2 linked regions of the Granulosicoccus antarcticus IMCC3135 genome follow. Each later gene encodes a partner of the first gene's protein in a complex. Links are inferred from orthologs where the notes say so. Each region holds a gene or a part of one and is shown in the gene's direction. Other genes may lie near its edges.

The links.
Region 2: the proteins of accC (region 1) and accD are in contact, whole or in part, in a solved structure (PDB 8UXZ), measured with the Escherichia coli proteins. The link is inferred for Granulosicoccus antarcticus IMCC3135 from one-to-one orthologs.

The regions. Positions count from the first base shown.
Region 1 is NZ_CP018632.1:1,506,108-1,516,816, forward strand. Bases 2,641-5,484 are described here. They hold accC (acetyl-CoA carboxylase biotin carboxylase subunit), read left to right. Parts: upstream 2,641-3,308; coding sequence 3,309-4,661; downstream 4,662-5,484. Other genes in these bases: aroQ (type II 3-dehydroquinate dehydratase), read left to right, coding at 2,641-2,807; accB (acetyl-CoA carboxylase biotin carboxyl carrier protein), read left to right, coding at 2,842-3,297; prmA (50S ribosomal protein L11 methyltransferase), read left to right, coding at 4,746-5,484. Also shown: fabB (beta-ketoacyl-ACP synthase I), read left to right, coding at 1-194; IMCC3135_RS06465 (response regulator), read left to right, coding at 400-768; IMCC3135_RS06470 (hypothetical protein), read left to right, coding at 765-1,220; IMCC3135_RS06475 (serine/threonine protein kinase), read right to left, coding at 1,230-2,228; more of aroQ, read left to right, coding at 2,364-2,640; more of prmA, read left to right, coding at 5,485-5,675; IMCC3135_RS06500 (zinc-ribbon and DUF3426 domain-containing protein), read left to right, coding at 5,682-7,097; tRNA dihydrouridine synthase DusB, read left to right, coding at 7,210-8,196; IMCC3135_RS06510 (helix-turn-helix domain-containing protein), read left to right, coding at 8,276-8,638; purH (bifunctional phosphoribosylaminoimidazolecarboxamide formyltransferase/IMP cyclohydrolase), read left to right, coding at 8,707-10,293; JDVT-CTERM system glutamic-type intramembrane protease MrtJ, read right to left, coding at 10,318-10,709. UniProt on the Escherichia coli protein: This protein is a component of the acetyl coenzyme A carboxylase complex; first, biotin carboxylase catalyzes the carboxylation of the carrier protein and then the transcarboxylase transfers the carboxyl group to form malonyl-CoA.
Region 2 is NZ_CP018632.1:6,008,241-6,019,086, reverse strand. Bases 7,866-10,846 are described here. They hold accD (acetyl-CoA carboxylase, carboxyltransferase subunit beta), read left to right. Parts: upstream 7,866-8,899; coding sequence 8,900-9,793; downstream 9,794-10,846. Other genes in these bases: IMCC3135_RS26095 (bifunctional folylpolyglutamate synthase/dihydrofolate synthase), read left to right, coding at 9,765-10,846; trpA (tryptophan synthase subunit alpha), read left to right, coding at 7,971-8,786; trpB (tryptophan synthase subunit beta), read left to right, coding at 7,866-7,974. In the rest of the region: leuB (3-isopropylmalate dehydrogenase), read left to right, coding at 1-662; IMCC3135_RS26130 (aspartate-semialdehyde dehydrogenase), read left to right, coding at 659-1,681; IMCC3135_RS26125 (motility hub landmark protein FimV), read left to right, coding at 1,816-5,172; tRNA pseudouridine(38-40) synthase TruA, read left to right, coding at 5,193-5,990; IMCC3135_RS26115 (phosphoribosylanthranilate isomerase), read left to right, coding at 6,073-6,720; more of trpB, read left to right, coding at 6,745-7,865.

The DNA.
Region 1 (10,709 bases):
AGGCTATCTATACGCTTCTGATGCAGCAAGCCGGTTTTATTGCCGAATCTGCCAACATCACAGATCTTGATGAAGCTGCAAGCGATTTGCCGATTGTTCGCAGTCGTATCGATAACGCAAAGATCGATACGGTGATGTCCAACAGTTTTGGTTTTGGCGGCACAAACGCCTCGCTCGTCTTTCGACGCGTTTAGTCGATCGGCTCTGAATCACCAGGCGCAGATCATCTGGTCTGTGTCTGGTGAGAGCCTTTACTCGTCCTGCCGTCCCCGGACGAGTTAATTGTCAATTGTGCGACGCACGATGGCAAAATTGACGGTTACTTTGCCCTGATACAGCCTACAAAGTTCGGTGTTTTGGTCGTTACTTCTCATGTCCATTTGAATTGGTTTGAGATACATGAAAGTAATGATTGTCGACGATTCAAAGTCCATGCGGATGATCGTAAAGCGCACTCTTAAACAGGCTGGCTTCGATACTATGGAGTTTGAAGAGGCCGAAGACGGCACAGATGCGCTTGCCAAAATTGATGATTACATGCCGCAACTGGTACTTTGCGACTGGAATATGCCCGAGATGAATGGCATTGATTTCCTGAAAGCGATCAGAGCCGCAGGGAATACAGTCAAATTCGGATTCGTGACGACCGAATCCACTGCTGAGATGCGAGCGGAGGCAAAAGCGGCTGGAGCCCAGTTTCTTATTGCCAAGCCGTTTACGGCAGAAACGTTCGAGAAAACGTTGCAGCCGGTTCTCCGACAGCCATGAACTATCAGGCTCCGGAGGCACGCGCGCTCAGCGATATGCTCTCGATGATAATCGGTGGTGAAGCCAAGGCCAAAGTAGCGCCTGCGCTGGAAGGTGACTCCCCCGATTTTGTGGCGATTTACATCAACAGGGATGATGAAGTGGTGGCAACCTGCTGTAGTAAGTTGCACACGGCAGCCTCTCTGGGGAGCGCTCTGTCCATGATTCCTGCAGGTGGCGTCAAGAGCATGGAGGAGGAGAATCAAATCTCGAAAATGGCATTAGATAATTTTTATGAGGTGATGAATATCTTTTCCAGCCTGTTGATGAACGACAAGACAGAGCATCTACGGTTGTCAGAAGTAGTTCGAGATGCTGGCAAACGTTTGAAGGTGGACAATAGTGAAGAGGTGATTTTCACGTTGGAACTCGGTAACTATGGGGCGGGTGAGCTGGTGTTCAATTTCACCTGAATCCAGTATTCAGTAGATGAGGCTGGGTTCCTCAAGAGCTGCACGTTGTTCTCGTAGCGACTGGATATGTTCGTCCCAGAATCTGCCGCTGGCGAAGAACGGAAAAGCCTGTGTAAAAGCCGGATCTTCCCAGCGTCTGGCAATCCACGCAGCGTAATGGATGATTCGCAAGGTTCGCAAAGGCTCTATGAGGGCCAGCTCGCGTTCGTCAAATTCGCGAAACTCATGGTAACCATCGAGAAGATCGCCCAGCCGTGCTTGAGCATACTGACGATCGCCAGAGATGAACATCCAGAGGTCCTGAATGGCAGGACCCAGGGCGCAGTCGTCAAAATCCAGCAGGTGCGGTGTGCCATCACTACCCCATAGAATATTGCCCGGGTGGAAATCACCATGCAGGCAGATCTCACGATAAGGGACTGCATCGATGCGCTCATGCACTTCGGGCATCAGATCGTCAATGACAGACTCATAGACCTGCGCCAGATGGTCGGGCAGGATATCGGAATCCAGTAGATAGTCGGCGCATTCATCACCCAGTCTGCTGGCATCGATGAATGGGCGGTGTTGGAAGTCCAGTGTGTCAGCTACCAGGTGCAAACGACCCAGTGTTCGGCCGATAACAGCTAGCTGTTCGGGGTTGTCCAGCTCGGGAGGACGACCACCTGCACGGGGGAACAGACAGAATCGAAATGGCCCATGGTTATGCAGACTCTGACCTTCAGCATCACTTAATGGTGCGATAACCGGAATGTCATGTTCAAGTAGTGCGTTGCAGAACGCATGTTCCTCCAGAATGGTTTCATCGCTCCAGCGACCTGGCCGATAGAACTTGGCAATCACGGTTGTGCCATCGTCCAGGCCAACGGAATAAACGCGATTTTCGTAGCTGTTGAGCGCACTGACACGACCATCGGTGTGCCAGCCAACGCTGTCAATTGCATCGAGTATCTGGTTCGGGTCCAGTGACCGAAAGGCCAGAGATGCATCAGTATCCTGGATGATCATTAACTCCTTATTGTCGGTATAGGTCGCCAACTGTCTGTAAATAAGCCCTATTTGATGCTATCTTTCACAGTTACCGTCACGATTGACCTTTTGGTCGATTACGTGCATCAAATTTCATAACTGGAGCGTTGGAGTATGTCACAGGTGTTGGTTCTCAATGGGCCTAACCTCAACCTGCTAGGTACTCGTGAGCCTGAACGATATGGTTCGGTACGATTGGCGGACATCGAAGCACAACTGGCTGAACAAGCTGAGCAATCGGGAGTCAGTATTGACTTCTTTCAGAGTAACAGCGAGGGGGCATTGATTGACCGAGTACAGGCGGCTCCGGCAGAAGGGTGTCAGATCGCGATCATCAACCCGGGTGGCTATAGCCATACGAGCGTTGCTCTGCGCGATGCCTTTCTCGGTGTGGCACTACCTCTGATTGAAATACACGTTAGCAACATCTATCAACGTGAACCATTCAGACATCATTCGTATTTTTCCGATATCTCTGTCGGCACATTACTGGGTTTTGGCCCTGCCGGGTACAGCATGGCGCTGACGGCAGCCATCGCCCGAATCAAACAATCTTAATACCACCGAACCGGAATACAGATCAGGACTGCCCATGGATATTCGCAAGATCAAGAAGTTGATCGAGTTACTGGAAGATTCGGATGTTTCCGAAATCGAGATCGTCGAGGGCGAGGAGTCCGTACGGATCGCACGTTCATCTGGTGTGACCTACGCACCCGTGCAACCTCAAGCAACTCAAGTCGCGCAGCCCGTCGCGGCAGCACCAGCGGCCGTGGGCGCCAGCGCACCAGCGCCGGAGAACCTACTGCCACCAGGTACCATCATGGAATCTCCCATGGTCGGCACCTTTTACCGTTCCTCGTCTCCTACTGCCAAGGCTTTTGCCGACGTTGGGCAGGTTGTCAATAAGGGTGACACGATCTGCATCATTGAAGCGATGAAGATCATGAACCAGATTGAAGCCGAAGTCAGCGGTACCGTACGCGCCATTCTTGTCGAAGATGGCCAGCCGGTTGAGTACGGCGAGCCATTGATCGTCATCGACTGAGTATCTGACTCATGGTTACTCCAATCAAGAAACTGCTGATCGCCAATCGTGGCGAGATTGCCCTGCGTATCATGCGCTGCTGCCGTGATCTGGGTATCCAGACCGTTGCTGTCTATTCGACGGCTGACCGGGATCTCAAGCATGTCAGGCTGGCCGATGAAGCGGTATGTATCGGGCCGCCACCTTCCGCTAAAAGCTATCTCAATGTGCCTGCCATTATCAGTGCGGCCGAGATAACTCGCTCCGAGGCTATTCACCCGGGTTACGGGTTTCTGGCTGAGAACGCCGATTTTGCCGAACGGGTTGAATCAAGCGGGTTCAAGTTCATTGGTCCAACCTCGGACACTATCCGTTTGATGGGTGACAAGGTCAGTGCCATTGCCGAAATGAAAGCCGCAGGCGTTCCCTGTGTGCCTGGCAGTGATGGGCCTCTGGGTAACGATATTGCCAAAAATATCAAGATTGCCAACAAGATCGGTTATCCGATCATCATCAAGGCGGCCGGCGGCGGCGGCGGGCGTGGCATGCGTGTCGTTCGTTCGGATGATGATCTGGAAGAATCCATTGCCATGACACAGAACGAAGCCGGTACTGCCTTCGGCAATCCGGTTGTGTACATGGAAAAGTATCTGGAAACCCCTCGACATATCGAGTTTCAGGTCATCTGCGATGAATTGGGCAATGCCATTCATCTGGGGGAGCGTGACTGCTCCATGCAGCGTCGCCACCAGAAGGTTGTGGAGGAGGCGCCAGCACCGGGCATCGATGCAGCCACTCGTGCCGATATGGGCGCCCGCTGCGTCGAGGCGTGCAAACGCATGGGGTACCATGGTGCAGGTACGTTCGAGTTCTTGTATGAAAACGGTAATTTCTACTTCATAGAAATGAACACCCGTGTGCAGGTCGAACACCCTGTGACCGAAATGATTACGGGAATCGATATCATCAAGGAGCAGATTTTTGCTGCTGAAGGTCGCGAGCTGCGCTGGAAGCAGGAAGACATCAAGATCAAGGGACATGCATTCGAGTGCCGCATCAATGCCGAAGACCCGGTCACTTTCATGCCTTCCCCTGGCACCATCCGGCAATATCATCCAGCCGGCGGACTTGGTGTGCGTGTGGAGACCCATATCTATAACGGGTATACAGTACCGCCACATTATGACTCCATGATTGCCAAACTGATCGTGTCTGCCAATACTCGAGAGTCAGCCCTGGCACGCATGCGTGGTGCCCTCAGTGAAGTATTCATCGACGGCATCAAGACAAACATTCCCCTGCACATCGATATCTTCAATGATCCTGCCTTTCAGGAAGGGGGCACCAATATTCATTACCTGGAAAAGAAACTGGGACTGAACTGACGGCATGCTGGTGGATCGGACGCCAGCGACCGGCATAACGGAACCTGCGCTCTGATTCACCACCTGGACGTTAGAAAGATCAACATGACTGCAGCTCCTGAATGGCTTGAAATCACGCTTAAGACATCGCGTGATGAGGTTGAAACACTCGAAAACTGGCTTTTCAAATCCGGTGCCTTATCCGTGACGTTGCTGGACAGCGTGGACGATGAAGAGTTGTCGCACGCTGTTCTGGAGCCCGTGCCGGGAGAGGTGCGGCTTTGGGACGACATCACGCTAGTGGGTCTGTACGCTCGAGAAACCTTGCTGGATGAGCTGCACGATGCTTTGCATCTGGCAGCGGCCATGCTCGAGATTGCAGTGCCCGCGTTCACCGCCTCTCGATTACAGGAGCGAGAGTGGGAGCGAACCTGGATGGATACCTTCAAACCCATGCAGTTTGGCGAACACTTCTGGATATGCCCAACCGAGCAGGAAGCCCCAGATCCGAGTGCTATCAACCTGCGGCTGGATCCGGGCATGGCTTTTGGTACTGGCACACATGCAACCACTGCGCAATGTCTGGCGTGGATGGGCGCTGAAACGGCACGTACATTGCGTCCTCTGGAGGGTTGCCGTGTCATCGACTATGGTTGCGGTTCAGGTGTTCTGGCTATTGCCGCTTTGTTGCTGGGAGCGGAACGGGCCTGGGCGGTGGATATCGATCCACAGGCGTTGAGCGCTACACGAGACAATGCTCGGCAAAATGGTGTACTGGACAAGCTTGAGGTGGGTATGCCCGAGTTGGTGAATGATCTTTCCGTGGAGCTGGTGTTGGCCAATATTCTTTTCAAACCTCTGATGGATCTGGCGGATACGCTGACAGCGTCCGTGAAACCGGGTGGGCGTCTGGTGGTGTCCGGCATTCTGCGAGAGCAGATGGAACCGCTGCGTGAGCGATACAGCGAGCATTTCGAATTTGAACCCGGTCAGGATCAAGATGGCTGGGCGCTGATGACTGCAATACGTCGTTGATACGGCATGGGCAGACGCAGCCAGAAATCTCGAACAGGCCAGCAAGCCCGAGAACGGTTCAAGCACTCGGTCAAGGAGACGGAAGGCTCGGATGACAATGGGGCTAAATCTGTCGACATCTCAGCAGCTGGCGGCAATGACTCTGGCAAGCGAAAAAAGGCCAGAGCACTGAAGAGCGAATCAGAAGGTGACTTTGATGGTGATGAGGCAGATGCGATAGCAGCTGGCTATGCCAGTATCGAGGTGGATCAGAATCCGCAAACTTGCTGCTCCAACTGCAAGACCATCTTTGAAGTATCGAAAGAGTTGCTTTCGTCCAGTGATACGCGAGTCAGGTGTGGGGAATGCCTTAGCATTTTCGATGCACTGGCTAATCTGCGGCAGCCATCCGACGAGGAGGCCGAAGAGTCTGATTCAGAATCGTCCGACGAAAATGCACAAAATGTTGGCGAAGAGTCAACCGGGGACGGGCATTCCGTTGCTTCCAGTTTGCCTGATGCCAGTGCCGCGGCATTGGCTGGACTGGCTAATAATGCCTCTCCACTGGATGTGACCTACGCAGATTTCAGTCTGTTTTCCGCCGATGCGGCACTACAGAATGTTGACTATCTGGATGAAACCGTTGAAGTACAGTCTTTCGACTTCGATGATCCGGCTGGCGACGACGAACTGGATGATACCTATAGCGAAACCCTGTTTGCCCAAGGTCCCGAGGTGGACGCCCGCTCTGCCATCAATGAGACCGATAGCGGCTCTGTCAGAGACGCAACGCTGGTAATTCCAGCCCATGCCAGTGCCGGCATCTTGGTGGCTGACACAGGCGCGGAGGAGGAGGGCGCTCTTGAGCACCACGACGATCCGCTGTCAGACACCATTGCTGGCGATGGAGTGGATGAATTACTGGAGTCTCTCGAACGGGCGCAGGCCCAGAAGCCTCCGGTAGAGGTGCGAAAGACCGGATCGTGGCGGTTCAAAGGTGCACTCTTGTTACTGGCGGTGTCGTTGGCGGTGGCTCTGTACGGATATCGTGAACGACAGTCGTTGCAAAATAGCCGGTATGTACGACCTTTGCTGGAAGTCGTGTGTTCTGTGACGGGGTGCACGCTTGAGGAGCAAGTGGATCTTGATTCATTACAAGTTCTGAAGCGATCGGTTTTTTCTCACCCTACGATTGAAGATGCTTTACTCATCAATATCGGTTTCATCAACAAGGCCTCTTTTGGGCAACGTTACCCTGTGCTTGAAATTCGATTGACCGATCGAAACGGTCGCCTGGTGGTGAAGAACAGCTTCGAACCCTCGGATTATCTTGATAATTGGCAGCAAGGCGATGTATTTGCAGCCGGCAAGCAGCTTGACGTTACATTGAATCTCGATGACCCCGGCAATGAGGCCATGTCCTTCGAGCTGGACTTCAGATAGAGGTGATTTGAGCCCTATGTCGCTGTAAATTGCCAACTGCTGTTCCCTCATACGGTATTTTTAAGCGCTGATCTGTATTAGGATATACGGCCCGCTCAAGCCCACCTCACCCATGATCGAGATAGGAACACACGTCGTAGAAAATCCTGTGTTTCTGGCACCGATGGCGGGCGTAACCGACCGGCCCTTTCGTGATGCCTGTGCCCGCGAAGGCGTAGGCTATGCGGCATCGGAGATGATCTCAAGCGATACTCTGTTGTACGCAACGGCCAAAACCCGCCATCGTATCGTGCGTGCTGAAAACGATTTGCCGCATGCTGTGCAGATCGCAGGGGCAGACCCTGTTGCGATGGCTGATGCCGCTGCACTGAATGTTGCTCATGGTGCCCAGATTATTGACATCAATATGGGCTGTCCTGCCAAGAAGGTCTGCAATCGCCTGGCAGGCTCTGCATTGCTGGAACATCCTGATCTGGTCCGGGATATTCTGCGTTTGGTGGTGGCTCGTGTGGATGTGCCCGTCACTCTGAAGATTCGTACCGGGCCTACTCCTGACAATCGCAACGGCGTGGCTATCGCACGTCTGGCGCAAAGTGAGGGTATCGCCTGTCTGGCGGTGCACGGTCGAACTCGTAGCGATCGCTTCAAGGGGCAGGCAGAGTACGACACCATTGCTGCCATCGTCGATGCCGTTTCCATTCCAGTGATTGCCAATGGCGACATCTGTAATGGCGAACAGGCACTTCAGGTGCTGCGTACAACAGGGGCCGCAGGTATCATGGTAGGACGTGCGGCGCAGGGGAATCCCTGGATATTCAGAGAAATCAACGCCGCCTTGCAGGGCCTGCCTGCGCCATTACCTCCGTCTCTGGACGAGGTTGGTGCAACGTTGATGACGCATCTGCTCGGTTGCCACAAGCTCTATGGCGAATATCGAGGGGTGCGTATTGCCCGTAAGCATATTGCCTGGTATTGCAAGGGTTTGAGACACGCGGCCGCATTTAGGGAGGCGGTCAACAAGGTAGAAGATTCCAACGATCAACTTCGGCTGGTAGAGAGCTTTTTCTCCCAGCCTGCACTGTTTGAAGCCGCCGCTTGATATGACTATTTCTTATACTCCGATTCACAAATCTGGAAATACGACCTTTGCCAACTCTATTCCCAGTAGTGTCACGCACATGAGTGCTCCTGCATCCCGTAGTGCCAAAGGTGGCAATGTCGACAAGACGGAAGAGGGCAGTGTCGCCAAGGCCGTTGCCGAGGGTCTGGCAAAGGTCAAGTCGGGCAAGCCTTCAATGAGCAAAACGGTCGATGCCGGAGGGACTGCCATCGCCAGCTGTGTGCGGGACGAACTGGGTCGCTATTTCGACATGCTCGATGGTGAGAAACCATCAGGTCTGTACCGCATGGTGATTCGTCAGGCAGAGCACGCTCTGTTGAGTGCTGTCATGCGTGAGTGTGGTGGTAATCAGAGTAAGGCGGCAGAATGGCTGGGAATCAGTCGTGGCAATCTGCGCAACAAGCTGGCAGAAATGGAATAAGGCAAGCTTCCCCAGGCAGCTTTCCCACGAACAAAACAAACACATCGAATAACCGGATATATTATTAAGTGGCTGAAAAACTCGCAGGCTCTTGCGCATTGCTGAGCGTCTCTGACAAGCAGGGAATCGAACAACTGGCTCAGGCATTCGTGAGCAAGGGCATCAAGCTGCTGTCCACGGGAGGGACCGCCGAGGCCTTGCGCAAGGCAGGTCTACCGGTAACCGATGTCTCGGAACATACCGGGGCCGCAGAAATGATGGCTGGACGAGTCAAGACGCTTCACCCGACTGTGCATGGTGGAATTCTGGGGCGACGTGGCATTGATGACGAGGTCATGGTCGCACGTGGTATCGCACCTATCGACTATGTTGTTGTCAATTTATATCCGTTCGCCGCGACAGTTGCGCGCGAGGGTGTGAGTTTCGAGGATGCCATTGAGAATATTGATATCGGTGGACCTGCAATGGTCCGCTCTGCAGCCAAGAATCATGCATCTGTAGCCATCGTTACCGATCCTGCTGATTACTCGCGCATCATTGAATCTCTGGATGCATCAACAGAGCAGCAAGGCGCTCTGCGTTTCGACCTGGCGGTGAAAGCTTTCGAGCATACGGCAGCTTACGATGGCATGATCGCTGACTATTTCGGACGTCGCACGGGTGAGGCATCACATGCCGAGCCAGCTGATTTCCCACGTACGCTCAACACGCAGTTTGTGCTGAACGAAACGCTGCGCTACGGGGAAAACCCACATCAGCGCGCAGCGTTCTATCGTTCGGCAGATGCCGGTCCCGGCACTATCGCAGCAGCCCATCTGCTGCAGGGCAAGGCCATGTCATATAACAACGTGATGGATGCCGATGCGGCTCTAGCGTGTGTACGACAGTTTACCGAGGCTGCCTGTGTCATCGTCAAGCATGCCAATCCATGTGGTGTTGCTGTAGGAGCCAATCAACTAGAGGCTTACGATCTGGCTTATCGCACAGATCCGACTTCCGCATTTGGAGGCATCATCGCTTTCAATCGTCCACTGAGTGAGCAAGTGGTCAAGGAAATCATTGCCCGCCAATTTGTCGAAGTCATCGTGGCTCCCGGTGTCGAACCGGCAGCGCTGGCATTGCTTGAAGGCAAACCGAATGTACGGGTCCTTGATTGCGAGAGTTTGTCATTGGGAGGCACGGCAGAGAGTAGCTGGCTGTATCGTCCGGTTGCCGGCGGCCTGCTGGTACAGGATGATGATGTGCTCAATGTCGAGCTGGATTCTTTGAAAGTCGTCAGCAAGCGACAGCCAAGCGAGGCGGAGCTCACTGATCTTCTGTTCACCTGGCGTGTTGCCAAGTTCGTCAAATCCAACGCTATTGTCTATGGCCGGAATTCCAGCACAGTAGGCGTCGGCGCCGGTCAGATGAGCCGTGTCTATTCAGCCAGAATCGCAGGTATCAAGGCTGCCGACGAAGGCTTGCAAGTCGCAGGTGCCGTTATGGCCTCCGATGCTTTTTTCCCATTCCGGGATGGTATCGACAATGCTGCTGAAGCTGGCATCGTGGCTGTCATACAGCCTGGTGGTTCCAGGAATGATGCGGAAGTCATTGCGGCGGCGGATGAGCACAACATGGCAATGGTCTTCACGGGAGTTCGACACTTTCGTCATTAGTCCTTCAGGAGCGGCTAAACGGATTTAACCGAATAGCCAGATGAAGCCTGCGTTGTACAGTATGTGCAGTGCAATGGGAGATAGCAGGGTCTGGTGACGTTCCCAGGCCCAGCCGAATACCAGTGAAGGCAGAATAACCAGCGCCGCCCATAGGGGCGGCTGGTTCAGCAGATGCATTGCGGCAAATACCGATGAGGCCAGCACATTGGCCAGGCTGATCTGGAGCCAGGTGTGACGCATCGAAATACGTGTCAGCAGCCAGGCTTGCAAGCCGCCACGAAACACGATTTCTTCCAGTACCGGGCTGACGATGACGATCTGCAAGAGCGTCATGAGGGGCAGTGCTGTCTGGCGCAGAGGCACATCCAGCTGGGTAAGAAGTAGCCAGCAAAGCGGTGCAGCCACCGCTGCCAGCC
Region 2 (10,846 bases), 4.5 Mb from region 1 along the record:
CACGCGGCATAGAAGAGCGCAATGGTGAGCGAGTCGGATTCAATACCATGGTGTATAGCGAGTCTGAAATTCGACGAATCGGCATACGCGCTTTCGAAATTGCCCGTCAGCGAGGCTCTCGACTGTGTTCGGTCGACAAAATGAACGTGTTGGAAGTGTCAGAGCTTTGGCGAGAAATCATGATCGATGTCAGCAAGGATTACCCGGATGTAGAGCTGACTCATATGTTCGTTGATAATGCCGCCATGCAGCTGGTTCGCGCACCCAAGCAGTTCGACGTCATGGTGACCAGTAACTTGTTCGGCGATGTTCTATCTGACGCCGCAGCGATGCTGACCGGATCCATTGGCATGTTGCCATCGGCGTCGCTGAATGAGGCCGGGCAGGGGATGTACGAACCCATCCACGGATCGGCTCCGGACATTGCCGGAAAAGGCATAGCCAATCCGTTGGCGACCATTCTGTCAGTCTCCATGATGCTGCGCTACACACTGAAAGAAGCCGAAGCGGCTGATGCCATTGATGCTGCTGTGGCGCAGGTGTTGGCACAGGGCTATCGTTGTCAGGATATAGCGACGGGCCAGAGTGAAGAGAAAGTAATCAATACAACTGAAATGGGTGATGCTGTAATAGCGGCCCTGCAAGTCGGAGTAGATGCATGAGCAAGACCTATGATGTCGCTGTCGTTGGCGCAACTGGAGCGGTTGGCGAGACCATCCTGTCCATTCTTGCTGAGCGAAACTTTCCAGTAGGCAATGTTTACGCATTGGCGAGTTCGCGTTCAGCGGGTAAGCGAGTCGAGTTCGGAAACAAGCTGTTGGTTGTACAGGATCTGGAAAAATTCGATTTTTCTACGGTGCAAATCGGTATTTTTTCACCAGGCGCCTCTGTTTCCAAGATTTATGCTCCCAAGGCGGCAGCTGCCGGCTGTGTCGTGATCGACAATACATCACAGTTTCGATATGACGATGACAAGCCGCTGATCATCCCTGAGGTTAATGCGCATGCCCTTGCTAGTTACAAGGACACCAACATCATTGCAAATCCGAATTGCTCAACTATTCAGATGCTGGTAGCGTTGAAGCCGTTACATGATGCTTTCGGGATTACGCGCATCAATGTATGTACCTATCAGGCAGTTTCAGGTACTGGCAAGGAAGCAATTGAAGAGCTCAGTGTCCAGACAGCAAGGCTATTAAACGGCTTGCCAGCAGAGGCCTCGGTCTATCCAAAACAGATTGCATTCAATGTCTTGCCGCAGATTGATGACTTTCAGGAAAACGGTTATACCAAGGAAGAAATGAAGATGGTATGGGAAACCCACAAGATCATGGAAGACAGTTCTATAGCCGTCAACCCGACCTGTGTACGTGTCCCGGTGTTTTTTGGACACTCTGAAGCTGTCCATATCGAAACTCGTAAACCAATTACTGCGATTCAGGCCCGAGAATTGCTCCAGTCAGCACCAGGAGTGGTAGTTATGGACGAGCGAAAGGCAGGGGGCTACCCCACCGCTGTGACTGAGTCAGCCGGAACTGATGCAGTCTTTGTTGGGCGGATTCGCGAAGACATCAGCGTTGAAAACGGACTGAATTTGTGGGTTGTGTCCGACAACGTTCGTAAGGGTGCAGCGCTGAATAGTGTTCAGATCGCTGAATGTCTCGTTCAGGACTATTTGTAAACGCTGATCTATATCGGAATAGATGCAATAATTGATCTATAGAGAAGCGTTGTTACAGTTAACTACGTTTGACCTGTGTCGGTGGTTTACGGACACTGCACAATCAGGTCTAACGTCTGAGCGGGATTTAATACGTGCGAAAACTAGCAACGGCTGCAGCAGTTAGCCTGGCATTAGCCTCCGGTGGCGCCTTCGGACTTGGTCTGGGCGACATCGAGATGCGCTCGGCGCTGAATCAGCCAATGAATGCCGAAATCCGGCTCACTTCTGTGAAAACAGGTGAGCTGGAAGGCATGATTGTGCAACTTGCGTCGGCAGAGGCCTTTGAAAGGGCGGGCATCGAGCGCTCGACGGTGTTGACGGACTTGCGATTCTCCGTCGACCAGAGCTCGGGGGTGCCGGTTATTCGCATTTCCAGCCAACGACCTGTGGTTGAGCCTTTCCTGAACTTCCTGCTGGAAGTGGACTGGCCACAAGGTCGAATGGTTCGTGAATATACTGTTTTGCTGGATCCGCCAGTTTTCATGACACCGACTGCAACTGAGCGTAATACGACCTCAGATCAGCCGGCGCTAGTGGATCGTGGAACAGAAGCCCTGGTTGTGCCTACACCGATTGAGCGCAACGAAGGGTTTGAAGTTGATCTGGGTGGTCTTGCTGAAGCTCCCGCTGACAGCCAGTCCGCATCAGATGTAGGTGAAATCGTTTTACTGGAAGTCATGCCAGATGTTGAGCTCATGTCAGGAGATGAGGCTGTCAGTGGAAGTAATGGCGAAATAGTCGCCCTTACAGATCTGGGAGCTCCCAATCAAGACGCTCTGGAGCAACGTGAGCAGGAAGCAAGCGCTGCAGACGACTTCAATGTAGAGCTGATTGGTGCCGGAGAAGAAGTTTCAGATACCACCGTCATCGGTGAAACTGGCAATGGCGGTGGGGAAGATGGGTCTACCATCGTATCCCTGGAAGATCTGTCACCAGCAGAAGCGCCTCAGACAGCAGCCCGTCAGAGCGCTGAAGTAACGGTTGGCAGTGGTGACACTCTGTTTGAAATTGCCAAGAGCAATTCTGCAGCTGGTGTCTCTGTGCAACAGATGATGATGGCATTGCTGGCTGCCAACGAATCCTCATTCATCAACAAGAACATCAACCTGGTCCGGGCAGGCTCCATACTGCGAGTACCTGACACAGACGAGGCAACACGTCTGACACAGCGGCAGGCCATGTCTGCTATCGGTCAGCAAAACCAGCTGTGGCAGGAGTATCGCGATCAGTTGCTGGGCTCGGGTTCAACCCGTCTCGCCTCTGGTGACACAAACGTGACGCCAGCCGGAACAGTGACTGCACCGTCTGATACTGCAGCCATTGATACAGCCGCCCTTGATCCAGAGCTGAGCTCGGAAGACTCGGTCGACGGACTCTCTGCTGAAGCGCGGGCTATTCTGGACAATGCTCGATCGGAAATTCTTGATCGTGAAGAGCTGCGACTGGTTGCGGATGATGCACCTACAAGTACCACGGCCAGCGCTACGGCCGATGAGACCACAGACAATGACGCCACACGTCTGGGTGAATTGAATCGCAAGTTGCAACTGGCTCGCGAAGAGCTTTCTTCAACGCGTGTGCAGTCTGACGAGCTAACGGAACAAGCCGGTGAGCTGAAGGGTACGACGGACAACCTGGATTCACTGATCTCCTTGCGTCAGAACGAGATTTCCCAACTGGAAACCCAACTGGCAGATGCACGTGAAGCGGCTGCCATAGCGGAGGCAGAAGCCGCCGAAGCAGAAGTGATTGCTGCTGCGGAAGCCGGAGAAGCAGAGGCTATTGCCGAAGCGAAAGCCGCCGCCGAAGCTGAGGCTGAGGCTAAAGCCGCTGCACAGCTTGCTGCCAATGCTGGCGACACAGTTGTCGAGGCAGGCCAGGACGTTGTTACGGCTGTTGGTGATGCGGGTGCCGACGCTGTGGCTGAAGTGGAAGAGATTGCAGACTCAGGCGTCAATGCATTAACGGAGGCAGGGGAGACGCTGGGTGATGTTGAGCTGATCGATGAAAATGCGACGGCAGACACCGACACCGAAGAGGCGCTGATTCCACCACCGCGTAAGCAGACTACCTGGTATCAGGACTTCATGAGCGACCCCAAGCGCATGGCAATAGCCGGCGTCGGTGCGGTCGGATTGCTGGGTGTGCTAGGCACCTTGTTGTTCCGTCGCAAGCGTCGTGATGATGATTTGCTGGATATTGGTGATGAACTCGAATTCGCCAACGACGAAGACGCTGCGGGAATACCGGCTGACAAAGCGGCCAAGTCCGGCAACGGTGTTGGTCTGGCAGCGGGTGCTGCTGCGGTCGGAGCCACTGCAATCGCCGGCTCTGATCGCGAAGAAAAGCAGGACAATGCCTTTGATGACCTGACGGTCCCTGCTATCCCGTTGGGTTCTGATTTGCAAACGGGCAATGAGGTACTGAACAAAGACGACACTATCTCCGAAGTGGAGGTCTATCTTGCCTATGGTTTGCACGGTCAGGCTGAAGAGCTGCTTGCCAAAGCGACAGAGCGCGATCCCAATAACGAGGAATATGCGCAGAAGCTTCTGCAGACATATCATGCTCAGGGTAATGCTGACAGTTTTCAGGCAACTGCCAGTAATTTCCATGCGCGCTTTGGTGGCGAGGAAAATCCGGCATGGCCAGCGATTGCTGTCATGGGTGCTGAATTGCGACCCAATGATGCCTTGTTCGCTTCAGGTCGTGAAGCGGTAAGTCGTATTGGTGCCGGTCATTCTGATGGTTCCGCGATGGGGGATGAGGATTTTCTACCTGCGCAGGACTATGACACCGGCAGTATTAATCGCGGCTTTGATTCTGCTTCAGATTCTGTGGATTTCGACAGTGCAGATGAATCAGAGCTGATGGAGCAGAGCCTTGATCCAGCGTTTGCCTTTGATGAAGGTGACCTGGAAGCGACGGGCGATTTTTCCGAACTTGCCAGTGAAGTGGCGAACGAGAAGAAAAACAGCAGTATTGAATTCTCCGATTTTGATGCAACTGGCGGTGATGTTTCGTTAGGTGGTCTGACGGGTGAAGATCTGCTCGACATGCCTGGTGATCTTACCAACGAGTTGTCCGCAGATCTGACCGAGGGTGAAGGGTTAAGTCTGGATGAACTGGATAACGTTGCTTCGGTAAACGATCTGACTCTGGATCTGGATCAACTGTCGGGTGACTTGGAACTGGATAGTTCTGAGTTGATGAATGCTGATTTGTCCGACCTGGACCTGCCTGATTTGAGTGTTGATAACGACATGTTCGACGAAAACGTCGGTATGGGTGACAACGCTGATGAAATGGACACCATGCTGGATCTGGCGAAGGCCTACATCGATATGGGTGACAAGGACTCTGCCAGCAGTGCGTTGGACGAAATCGTCAAGAGCGGCAACCCGGCGCAGGTCACCGAGGCTGAGACTCTGTTGCGCAAGATTTCATGATCAAAGGCCAGTGACCGTCATTGTCTAATGCCAGAATCGCCCTCGCTGTCGAATACGACGGCGGGGGTTTTTGCGGTTGGCAGCGTCAACCACATTGCCACTCTGTACAGGCAGAGCTCGAGCGGGCATTAAGCCGGATAGCTCAGGAGCCTGTCACGGTTTACTGTGCCGGTCGTACTGATACCGGCGTACATGCTGCGGCTCAGGTCGTGCATTTCGACACCTCTCTGGATCGCCCGCTTCGCGCCTGGAGCTTTGGTGCTAACTCCCATCTGGACAAGCGTGTTTCGGTACACTGGGCGGCAGTAATGCGTCCGGATTTCCACGCGCGTTTCTCCGCGACACAACGCAGCTATCGTTACACTATTCTCAATCGTGCAACCAGACCTGGTTATCAGGCAGGTACGCTGGGCTGGGAGCGTATCCCCCTGGATGCACCGAAAATGCACGAGGCTGCTCAGGCACTGATTGGGGAACATGATTTTTCCAGTTTTCGTTCCTCCGAGTGCCAGGCGAACCATGCCAGGCGGTGCCTGTTACGAATCAGCGTCCGGCGCGAACAGGATCGAGTGATTATTGAAGTCGCAGCTAACGGCTTCCTGCATAATATGGTACGTATTCTGACGGGTTGTCTGCTGGCTATCGGTCGAGGTGAGCGTCCAGTGGACTGGATGGCCACGCTGCTTGCCGGGCGAGACCGGAGGGCTGCTGGAGTGACAGCACCGCCACATGGTCTGTGCTTTCTGCAGCCTGGTTATCCTGAAGAATTCGGCGTGCCGGACTTCGAGTCCAGCAAATCCAATCCCTGGCACCCTTGAGGGGTGTTGTTCTAGAATTGTCTGGGTAAGCAGCTGCCGTGCTGTTGCCCGGATGCTGCTTCTGTTAAGGTCCATGGTTATTATGGCGCGACGAACCCGAGTCAAAATTTGTGGAATCACACGCCTGCAGGATGCGCATCTGGCGCAGGAGCTGGGTGTAGATTCACTCGGCTTTGTATTTGTGCCTGCCAGTGCCCGGCATGTGATCGCTGAGGATGCTGCTGTCATCGTCAATCAGTTGTCGCCTTTTGTCACGCCCGTAGGATTGTTTCTCAATCCGACAGTGGAAGAGGTACAGCACGCCTTGAACCTGATGCCCTCCATGGTGCCGCAGTTTCATGGACAGGAGTCGGGTGAATTCTGTGATCAGTTCGGCAGGCCGTATCTAAAAGCTATCGGTGTTGGAGCCGGCAAGCCTATGCCCGAAGAGAGTGAACTGAGAGCATTCGGACAAGCCATCGGCTTTCTGTTCGATAGTAATGAGCCCGGACAGCTTGGCGGAACGGGCCATGCGTTCGATTGGGCACGTCTTGGTGAAAAAATGCACAAACCGCTGATACTTGCGGGCGGGCTGAACGTACATAATGTAGCTCAAGCTATCAAGCAGGTTGCCCCATTTGCAGTGGACGTCAGTTCCGGTGTGGAGCAAGCTAAGGGAATCAAGGACTCTGAGGCCATGCACGCCTTTATGGCGGCAGTTCGGCACGCAGATGAGCAGGTCCTGGAATAGATAAAGAGAAGAGAATCGCTTTAAATGAATACAGTATCAGAGTCATCAGAGGACAGACCGATCGATCAGTACCCCGACAGTAAGGGGCATTTCGGAGTTTATGGCGGTAGTTTTATCGCTGAAACACTGATGGATCCGGTCAGAGAGCTGCAAGAAGCTTACGAGCGTTGTCGCCAGGACAACGAATTCATTGCTGAATTCGAGTGGGAGCTGAAGAATTTTGTCGGCAGACCCAATCCGCTTTATCATGCGCGCCGTTGGTCACAAGAGCTGGGTGGTGCCCAGATCTGGTTGAAGCGTGAAGATCTTAATCACACGGGCGCTCACAAGATCAACAACACCGTGGGTCAGGCTCTGCTGGCTCGTCGAATGGGCAAGAAACGCATTATCGCCGAAACCGGTGCCGGTCAGCACGGCGTAGCGACAGCAACAGTCTGTGCTCGCTGGGGCATGGAATGCATCGTGTACATGGGCGAGGAAGATATCGTACGTCAGGCGCCAAACGTTTTTCGCATGAAGTTGCTGGGTGCCAAAGTCGTACCGGTAACGTCAGGTTCGCGCACACTCAAGGATGCACTCAACGAGGCAATGCGCGACTGGGTCGGCAATGTCGACGATACGTTCTATATCATTGGAACGGCAGCGGGCCCACATCCTTATCCCACCATGGTGCGAGATTTCAACAGCGTTATCGGCAAGGAAATCAAGGAGCAATCCATGGAGCATACTGGCCGTCTGCCAGACATGATCGTGGCTTGTGTGGGTGGCGGTTCGAACGCCATCGGCGCGTTTCATCCATTCCTGAACGACAAGGATGTACAGCTGGTAGGTGTAGAGGCTGGCGGTGATGGTCTGGAAACCGGACGACATGCTGCGCCTCTGAGTACCGGCAGCCCGGGCGTGCTGCATGGTAACCGCACCTACCTGATGGAAGATGAGGCAGGTCAGATCATTGAAACTCACAGTGTTTCGGCAGGCCTGGATTATCCGGGTGTAGGGCCTGAACATGCGTGGTTGAAGGATATAGGGCGGGTACAATACGTAGCTGCAACCGATACCGAAGCCCTGGAGGCAACTCACAAGTTGTGCAGGATCGAAGGTATCATTCCGGCGTTGGAATCTGCTCACGCTCTGGCTCATGCGATCAAGATTGCACCGGGCATGGGCAAGGACAAGAACATCGTTGTCAATCTGTCAGGTCGTGGTGACAAGGACATCAACACTCTGGCCGACCTGGAAGGGATTACTCTGTGACTCGTATCGCCACTCGTTTTGCCACGGCTTCTGGCCGCAAATTGCTGGTTCCGTACATTACGGCCGGTGATCCGGACCTGGAAACTACGCTTGCATTAATGCATACCCTGGTCAAGGCCGGTTCTGATGTCATCGAACTGGGCATACCGTTCTCTGACCCGATGGCAGATGGTCCGGTCATTCAGGCGGCGTGCGAAAGAGCGTTGAAAAATAATGTATCCCTGATTCAGGTGCTGGAAACCGTCAAGCGTTTTCGTGAAACAGATACGGACACAGCGGTTGTGCTGATGGGCTATCTGAATCCGATCGAGCGACTCGGCTATGCCAGATTTGCTGAATTATCGAGTGCTGCTGGTGTTGATGGTGTGCTGACCGTCGATATGCCGCCAGAAGAGGCGGGTGCTTTGGTTGATGAGTTGAAAAAGAATAATCTGGACAGTATCTTTCTGCTGTCACCGACCACTCCGGATTCACGCATCAGCCAGGTCTGCGAGATGGCCAGTGGTTATATCTATTACGTGTCGCTCAAGGGTGTCACCGGAGCTGCCAACCTGAATACGGTTGAAGTGGCCGAGAAGGTCGCTAACATTCAGTCGTTTGCCTCGATACCCGTTGCTGTCGGTTTCGGTATTCGTGACGCAGACTCTGCAGCCGCGGTATCGGAAACTGCCGATGCGGTGGTGGTGGGTAGTGTGCTGGTTTCTCTGGTTGGCGAACATGGCAATGACCCGGACACCCTTCATGCGAAAATTTTTGAAATCGTCAATGGCATGCGTAAAGCCATGGACCAAAGAGCCGGAGTCAGTGCATGAGTAACGAGGACACCACTGGCAAGGGCGACGAGAACGCCGAGGCAATTGAGCCCAAGGCAAGCAAGGAGCAAAAGGAAGGTACCCGACGTCCATTCCTGCCAGCGATTCGCCCCATGAGCTGGTTTGAGCGAATGATTCCGGCTCGTATCGGAACTCGCAATGAAGACAAGGGCACAGTCCCTGAAGGCCTGTGGGTCAAGTGCGACAGCTGTTCCAACGTTCTCTACCATGCCGAGCTCGACCGGGCACAGGATGTCTGCATCAAGTGTGGTCATCACATGCTGATCTCTGCGCGCAAGCGTCTGGAGAGGTTGCTGGATGCGGGTGAACAGGAGGAAATTGGCGCCTCTGTGGAGCCGGTGGATATTCTGAAATTCAAGGATTCCAAGCGCTACAAAGACCGCCTGAGCCAGGCTACCAAGGACTCCGGTGAAAAGGATGCACTGGTAGTCTTGCAAGGCAAGCTCAAAGGTATGCCTGTTGTGGTTGCGGTGTTCGATTTCAATTTCATGGCAGGCTCCATGGGATCGGTAGTCGGCGAACGCTTCAGCCGTGCTTGCGAACGCAGCCTGGAGCGCGGCATTCCTTTCATCTGCTTTAGTGCCAGTGGCGGTGCGCGTATGCAGGAAGCTCTGTTTTCACTGTTGCAGATGGGCAAAACCAGTGCTCAACTCAGACGTCTTGCAGATCGTGGCCTGCCGTATATTTCGGTGCTGACGGATCCAACCATGGGCGGTGTTTCCGCATCGCTTGCCATGCTGGGAGATATCATCATTGCCGAGCCTGGTGCGCGCATTGGTTTTGCCGGTCGGCGTGTTATCGAACAGACCGTCCGGGAAAAATTGCCGGAAGGCTTCCAGAGTAGTGAATTTCTGCTCGATCACGGTGCTATCGATCTGATCTGTGATCGGCGCGATATGCGCGATACGCTCGCCAGACTTCTGGCCAAGCTCAGTGACAAGCCAGTTCTGAAATTTGATGACCCGCACATTGCCGCTCCCAGCTGAAGTTCCTGATACCACTGCGCCTCTGAGTACCTGGCTGTCCTGGCTGGAAACCATCCACCCCGTAGCAATTGACATGGGGCTGGATCGGGTCAGCCTGGTAGCCGAACGATTGGGACTGCGTCAGATCGATAGTCCACTGATTCTGGTCGGCGGAACCAACGGTAAAGGCTCTACGGTTGCCATGCTGACTGCTATCTATACAGCAGCAGGTTATCGCGTGGGCACCTACACCTCGCCGCATATCACAGACTTTCGAGAACGGATCCGGATCAATGCCGAAATGGCATCGGCCGAGGCGATCGTCGAAGCGCTGGCGTTTGTAGAGGCAGGACGTGCGCCTCAGACACTCACCTACTTTGAGTACACGACACTGGCGGCAATGCGCGTGTTTCTGCAAGCACAGTGTGACGTCTACATCATGGAAGTGGGTCTTGGCGGGCGGCTGGATGCAACCAATCTCTGGGATGCAGATTGCTCGGTTGTGACCAGCGTGGCGCTGGATCATCAAGATTACCTGGGCTCTGATATTGCTGTGATTGCCACGGAAAAAGCGGCCATTGGCAGGCCTGGAAAATTACTGGTGGTCGGTGAGCTGACGCCACCCGAATCCCTGTTCGCCTTTGCTGCTGAAAACGGTATCCCGGTTCTGCATACAGGAGCTCAGTCGGCGGACAGATTGCCGCTAACCTCATTGCGTGGAGCGCATCAACGCCGCAATGCAGCTTGCGCCGTTGCTGTTGTCGAAAATCTGCAAGCCATGTTGCCCGTTGGCAAACCCACTCTGGAACGCGAGCTGATGCATATTCATGTCACGGCCCGTTTTGAACGACTGACACACTCAGGGCTTGATGTGGTGTTGGACGTGGCACACAATCCGGCAGGTGCGCAGGCGTTATGCCAGGCTTGGCAAGAGGCGTTCGGAGACAGGCTTGCGAACATCGTCTTTTCCGCTCTGGCAGACAAGGACCTGGCAGGAATAGTGGCCGCTCTGGAGCCTATCGCGGCTGAATGGCACTGCTTTGAGCTACACATTCCGCGAGCAACCCCAGTGGC